One region of the Microbacterium sp. SORGH_AS_0428 genome, then DNA from elsewhere that is predicted to be linked to it. Evidence: predicted binding sites of a transcription regulator. Region 1 holds the regulator's gene; each other region holds the start of a gene.

The links. The regulator HrcA, encoded in region 1, represses chaperone genes, less so after heat shock. The targets are predictions, from matches to a motif close to TTNGCACTCGNNNNNNNCGAGTGCNAA.
Region 2: groL (chaperonin GroEL) is a predicted target of HrcA. The motif match lies at 1,042-1,068, and genes of this name have one in related genera.
Region 3: groES (co-chaperone GroES) is a predicted target of HrcA. The motif match lies at 968-994, and genes of this name have one in related genera.

The regions. Positions count from the first base shown of each region.
Region 1 is NZ_JAVIZT010000001.1:485,679-487,944, reverse strand. It holds gene QE374_RS02450 (carboxylesterase family protein) at 1-588, opposite strand, end outside; gene hrcA (heat-inducible transcriptional repressor HrcA) at 691-1,728, shown strand; gene dnaJ (molecular chaperone DnaJ) at 1,773-2,266, shown strand, end outside.
Region 2 is NZ_JAVIZT010000001.1:2,849,670-2,851,935, forward strand. It holds gene QE374_RS13850 (LytR C-terminal domain-containing protein) at 1-582, shown strand, start outside; gene QE374_RS13855 (cold-shock protein) at 718-921, shown strand; gene groL (chaperonin GroEL) at 1,105-2,266, shown strand, end outside.
Region 3 is NZ_JAVIZT010000001.1:1,212,679-1,214,944, reverse strand. It holds gene QE374_RS05805 (class I SAM-dependent methyltransferase) at 1-941, opposite strand, end outside; gene groES (co-chaperone GroES) at 1,083-1,379, shown strand; gene rarD (EamA family transporter RarD) at 1,472-2,266, shown strand, end outside.

The sequences.
Region 1 (2,266 bases):
GGCCAGGAGCGCGGCGACGACGGCACCGCCGGCGGACTCGCCGAAGATCGTGATCCGCGAGGGATCGCCCCCGAAGCGGGCGATGTTGCGAGATGTCCACCGAAGAGCCGCGGCCGCATCCGCCAGCCCGATGTTGCGCGGGGCGTCGGGGAGCACCGAGAACCCCTCTGCGCCCAGTCGGTAGTTCGCCGAGACGAACACGATGCCATCGCGCGCGAACGGGGTGCCGTCGTACGTGCTGATCGCCGCCGTGCCGCGCTCGAGTGCCCCGCCGTGGAACCACAGCATGACCGCGGCGCCGTCGGCCTCGCCCGGGCGCCACACGTTCACGGTCAGGATGTCGTCGCCGGGGATGATGGTCGAGGGGAGGAGCTTGCCGATCTCACCCGGGTACGGCGATTGCGGCGATGTGGGCCCGAACGCGGTGGCTTCGCGCACGCCGTCCCATGGCGCGACGGGCTCGGGAAGAGCGAATCGTCGCGCTCCGACCGGGGGCGCGGCGTAAGGGATGCCGAGGTATCGTTCGATCCCCTCGACGCGGGTTCCGGATACGGCTCCGGTCTCGGTGTGGATGACGGGATACGACATGCGACCTCCTCTCGAGAGTCTACGGGTGGCCGTCCGGCGACTCGCCTCGCGAGCGCGCTAGAATTGGCACTCCCAGACCTCGAGTGCCAGGAGGGAGTGCGCATGGTCAGCGATCGGGGACTTGACGTCCTTCGGGCGATCGTCCAGGACTACGTCGAGACGCGCGAACCCGTCGGCAGCAAGTCGATCGTCGAGCGTCATTCGTTCGGCGTGTCCGCGGCGACGATCCGCAACGACATGGCGCTGCTCGAGGACGAGGAGCTCATCACCGCACCGCACACCTCGTCCGGCCGCGTGCCGACCGACAAGGGGTACCGCGTCTTCGTGAACCACCTCGCCGAGCTCCGCCCGCTCACGAGCGCCCAGCGCTCGGCGATCACGGCGTTCCTCGGAGCTCCGGCGGACCTGGACGACATGCTCGGACGCACGGTGCGGGCCCTCACCCAACTCACCGGTCAGGTCGCACTCGTGCAGTATCCGTCGTTCGAGCGCGCGAGCATCACCCACGTCGAACTCGTCCACCTCGGCGGGTCGCGTCTGGTCGTCGTGCTGGTCACCGACACCGGTCGCGTGTCGCAGCGTCTGATGGCCGGTCCCGAGCCGCTCGAGGAGACGGATGTGGCGACGCTCCGTGCACAGGTCTCGGTCCTCGTGACCGGCCAACCGGTGCGCGAGGGCACGCAGCGCGTCGCGCAGGCTCTGGCCGAGGCACTGACCGACAGTCGAGCCGACCGCGCCCTCGGCGCGCTCCTGCGCACCGTCGGCGAGGAGCTCGACGAGTTCCGTCAGGATCGGCTGGTCATGGCGGGGACCGCCAACCTCGCCCGCGCCGAGGGCGACTTCCGCGGCAGCATCTATCCGCTGCTGGAGGCGATCGAGGAGCAGGTGACTCTGCTGCGCCTGATGGGGGAGATGGTGGCCGACGAGCAGGGGCTCGCGGCATCCATCGGACGCGAGAACGAGGCGTTCGGGCTCGTCGAGGCGTCGGTGGTCGCCAGCGATTACGACACGACCGGAGGGCAGGCGCGCGTGGGCGTGCTCGGACCCACCCGGATGGACTACTCCAGCAACCTCGCGGCCGTCCGTGCCGTGGCTCACTACCTGAGCCGTCTGCTGGAAGACGACGAACGCGCGCGCTGAGCGCGTGCGTGACGATTCCGCAGCACGCGGACGGGAAGGCTGAAGTGGCAGACCACTACGAAGTACTCGGGGTGCCTCGCGACGCATCGCAGGACGACATCAAGAAGGCGTATCGCAAGCTCGCGCGCCAGCTGCATCCCGACGTGAACCCCGGTGAGGATGCGGCGGAGCGGTTCAAGCTGGTCACGCACGCGTACGACGTGCTGAGCGACAGCGAGCAGCGTCGCCGCTACGACATGGGCGGCGACAGCGGCGGATTCGGCGGGGCGCAGGGCTTCGGCGGGTTCAGCGACATCTTCGACACGTTCTTCGGCGGCGGCGGTGCGGGACGGGTGCGCCCTCGTTCGCGCACCGAACGAGGACAGGACGCCCTCGTTCGCGTCACGCTCGAGTTGCGAGAGGTGATCTTCGGCGCCCATCGCGACATCGAGGTGGACACCGCCGTGCTGTGCGAGACGTGCGAGGGCGGTTGCTGCCAGCCCGGCACGTCGCCGGTCACCTGCGACATCTGCCACGGCAGCGGCCACGTCCAGCGTAC
Region 2 (2,266 bases), 2.4 Mb from region 1:
CGCGACCGATTCGACGACCTGCCGAACACCTCGGGGCGTGTCGGAGCCCACCGCGCCGAGAACCCGCGAATGCGGGCGGGCGTCGTCACGCTCTGGGCGATCGTCGTCACGATCGTCCTCATCGCTGCGGGGATCTTCGGGAGCCTGGTGCTTTCCGGGCGCATCGTGCTGGTGCCCTCGCCGACACCCACCCCGACTCCGACGCCCGAGGTGACGCCCGTGGTCGACATGTCCTTCTCCGTGCTGGTGCTCAACGCGACGCCGGAGACAGGCCTGGCGACCACCATGAAGGACGAGCTGATCGCCAAGGGCTGGGCTGCAGACCTCGTCAACGCGAGCAGTGCCAGTGCCACGGACTTCCCGCAGACGACGGTCTATTACGCGTTCCCGGGCGACGAGGCGGCGGCCAAGGGTCTCGCCGAGCTCATCGGCGGAGCGGACGTCGCCCAGAGCACGCAGTATCAGCCGACGGACGATGCAGGCACGGCCGATGTGGACGAGTCGCAGGCGAAGCAGCTGACGATCGTGATCGGACTCGACCGCACCGCCGCAGGGGCGCCCAGTCCCACGCCGACCCCCTGAGCCTCCCCATCGAGGGCCGCGTGTTTCCGCGGCGTAAATAGTTCGCTGCTGCTGTGTCAACTGTGTCGGATCCGTCGCTTCCACGCTGTTTCCGCTGCATACGATGACTGCGTTCTACAGCATCAGGAGACTCGTATGGCCCAGGGCACCGTCAAATGGTTCAACGCCGAGAAGGGGTATGGATTCATCACCTCCGGCGACGGTGAGGACGTCTTCGTCCACTACTCGAACATCGACATGACCGGATTCCGCGTCCTCGAAGAAGGGCAGGCCGTGGAGTTCACGGTCGGCAGCGGACAGAAGGGTCCGCAGGCGGAGTCGGTTCGCATCGTCGCCTGAGACCTCCTCTCACGAGACCCCCGCGCACCCGTCGGTGCGCGGGGGTCTCGCCGTGTGCTCCGCCTTCTTCCGGGCAACGCGCGGCGGCTTGCACTCCCAGGGGGCGAGTGCCAGAATGAGTTAGCACTCGATATCACTGAGTGCTAAAGACGCAAGCCAACGTCCGGGAGGGACGAGACACACATGGCAAAGATCATCGCTTTCGATGAGGAGGCCCGTCGTGGCCTCGAGCGCGGCCTCAACATCCTGGCCGACGCCGTCAAGGTGACCCTGGGTCCCCGTGGCCGCAACGTCGTCCTCGAGAAGAAGTGGGGCGCACCCACGATCACGAACGACGGTGTCTCCATCGCCAAGGAGATCGAGCTCGACGACCCGTACGAGAAGATCGGCGCGGAGCTCGTCAAGGAGGTCGCGAAGAAGACCGATGACGTCGCCGGTGACGGAACCACGACGGCCACGGTCCTCGCGCAGGCGCTCGTGCGTGAGGGTCTGCGCAACGTCGCGGCCGGCGCCGACCCCATCTCGCTCAAGAAGGGCATCGAGAAGGCTGTCGCCGCGGTGACCGAGGCGCTGCTGGCCGACGCCAAGGAGATCGAGTCCAAGGAGCAGATCGCCGCCACCGCGTCGATCTCCGCCGCTGACCCCGCGATCGGCGAGCTCATCGCCGAGGCGATCGACAAGGTCGGCAAGGAGGGTGTGGTCACCGTCGAGGAGTCCAACACCTTCGGCACCGAGCTCGAGCTCACCGAGGGTATGCGCTTCGACAAGGGCTACCTGAACCCCTACTTCGTGACCGACCCGGAGCGTCAGGAAGCGGTCTTCGAAGACCCCTACATCCTGATCGCCAACCAGAAGATCTCGAACATCAAGGATCTCCTGCCGATCGTCGACAAGGTGATCCAGGACGGCAAGGAGCTCCTCATCATCGCCGAGGACGTCGAGGGCGAAGCCCTCGCGACCCTGGTGCTGAACAAGATCCGCGGCATCTTCAAGTCGGCTGCCGTCAAGGCTCCCGGCTTCGGCGACCGCCGCAAGGCCCAGCTGCAGGACATCGCGATCCTCACGGGCGGACAGGTCATCACCGAGGAGGTCGGTCTCAAGCTCGAGAACGCCACCCTCGACCTGCTCGGCCGTGCCCGCAAGGTCATCATCACCAAGGACGAGACCACGATCGTCGAGGGTGCCGGCGACTCCGCTCAGATCGAGGGTCGCGTGACCCAGATCCGTCGCGAGATCGACAACACGGACAGCGACTACGACCGCGAGAAGCTGCAGGAGCGCCTCGCCAAGCTCGCAGGCGGCGTCGCCGTCATCAAGGCGGGCGCGGCCACCGAGGTCGAGCTCA
Region 3 (2,266 bases), 730 kb from region 1:
TCCGAGGTGAGGTAGGCGATGCGTTCGTCGAGCGTGCCCGCATCCAGTGATCGGGCCACGTCGCCGATCAGGCGGGCGCGGATGACGGCGCCGTCGGGCTCGTGCAGGAATGCGCCGAGCCGGCGGGGGTCGACGTCCTCGGCGTCGTGAGCGGCTGTGAGTTCGTGCACCTCGTCGCCGCGGACGACGAGCGCCGCGCGCCGTACCCCGTCGCGGGCCAGCTCACGGGTGAAGAGCACGAGCTCGATCGTCGATCCGTCCACACTGATCCACTGCGCCTCGACACCCTCGGGGATGCTGTCACGATCGAAGCCGGGGCCGAGCTTGATGCCGGTCGGGATCCGCTCGGCGACCTCGAACGCCCAGCCGAGCGCGGGACTGTACTCGTCGGCGCGCAGGCGATCGTTGTGCGCGCCGCCGACCGGGCGCCGCGCGGGATCGAGCCAGACCGCATCCCTGTCGGTGAGATCGACATCCTCCGCGCGGGCGTGCGAGACCGTGACGGTCTCGCCGAAGGGCGCCAGGTTGTAGGCGGCGACGGCCGCGGTGGGCTCGTCGGCGTCGACAGCGGCGACCTCGAGCCCGAGGGCTGCGAACCCCAGGGCGTCGCCGCCGATGCCGCATCCGAGGTCCGCGACCCGACGGCGTCCCGCATCCCGGAATCGTCCGGCATGGCGCGCCGCCACGCTGAGGCGCGTGGCCTGCTCGAGGCCTGCGGGAGTGAAGAGCATGCGGTCGGCGAACGGGCCGAACTTCGCCGCCGCGCGGGAGCGGAGTCGCGCCTGACCGACGACGGCGGAGACGATGTCGGGACCGTGCCCCTGGGCGCGGAGCCTGCTCACGGCCGCCGCGACCGCCGCCGTCGACTCGATCGGCCCGGTCTCATCCAGCAGGCGCAGGCCCTCGGGGGTGAGAAGGGCGCGGAGCTCGCTCATCTCCATCGCTCCAGCCTAGGCGCGACGTCGTGTTGGCACTCGCGTTGCACGAGTGCCAGGACGCCTCTAGACTTGCCATTAGCACTCTCGGTGTGAGGGTGCTAACTGAGTCTTCCGTTTCACGAAGCGAGAAAGAAGAGGTAGACCGTGTCGGTTTCCATCAAGCCGCTCGAGGACCGCATCGTCATCCAGCAGGTCGAGGCCGAGCAGACCACCGCTAGTGGCCTGGTCATCCCCGACACCGCCAAGGAGAAGCCCCAGGAGGGCGAGGTCGTGGCCGTGGGCCCCGGCCGCATCGACGACAACGGCAACCGTGTCCCGCTCGACGTCGCCGTCGGCGACCGCGTGATCTACAGCAAGTACGGCGGCACCGAGGTCAAGTTCGGTGCCGACGAGTACCTCGTGCTCTCCGCGCGCGACGTGCTCGCGGTCGTCGTCCGCTGACATCGCCTGCTCGAAGCCCCCGGCCGTTCGGCCGGGGGCTTCGTCCGTTTCGGGCGCGCCTCACCCCGTGCCCGCGGTCCTAGGCTGGATCGGTGAATCCGCGCACCCCCACCGAGCAGAGCCTCACCGGCGGCCTGTACGCCTTCTCCGCATATCTGCTGTGGGGCGTGCTGCCGCTGTACTTCCTGCTGCTGGCGCCCGTGGGCGCGTTCGAGATCGTGGCGTGGCGCATCCTGCTGTCGCTGGTGTTCTGCGCGCTCCTGATCGCGGTGACGCGTTCGTGGCGGCGCCTGGCGGCGATCCTGCGCCAGGGCCGGCTCGTCGCCCTCACCGTTCTCGCCGGCATCCTGATCTACGTCAACTGGCAGACCTATCTCATCGGCACCCTGAGCGGCCACGTCATCGAGACGAGCCTCGGCTACTTCATCAATCCGATCGTCACCGTCCTGCTGGGTGTGATCGTGCTGCGCGAGCGGTTGCGCCCGACGCAGTGGGTCGCGATCGGGCTCGCCACCGCGGCGGTCGTGGTGATCGTCGTCGGCTACGGAGCGGTGCCCTGGATCGCCCTCATCCTCGCGTTCTCGTTCGGTTTCTACGGACTCGTGAAGAAGAAGATCGGCCCGTCCGTGGATGCGGTCAGCGGGCTCACCCTGGAATCTCTCTGGCTGACCCCTCTCGCCGTCGTGCAACTCGTCGTGGTGGCTGTGACGACCGGGCTGGGCTTCGCCTCCGCCGGGGCGGGCACCACGGTGGCCCTGGCGCTCGCGGGGGTCGTGACGGCGGTTCCCCTGCTGCTGTTCGCCGCGGGGGCGCGCCGGGCGCCCCTGACGCTGCTCGGGATCGTCCAGTTCGTCGCGCCGGTGCTGCAGTTCCTCATCGGATGGTGG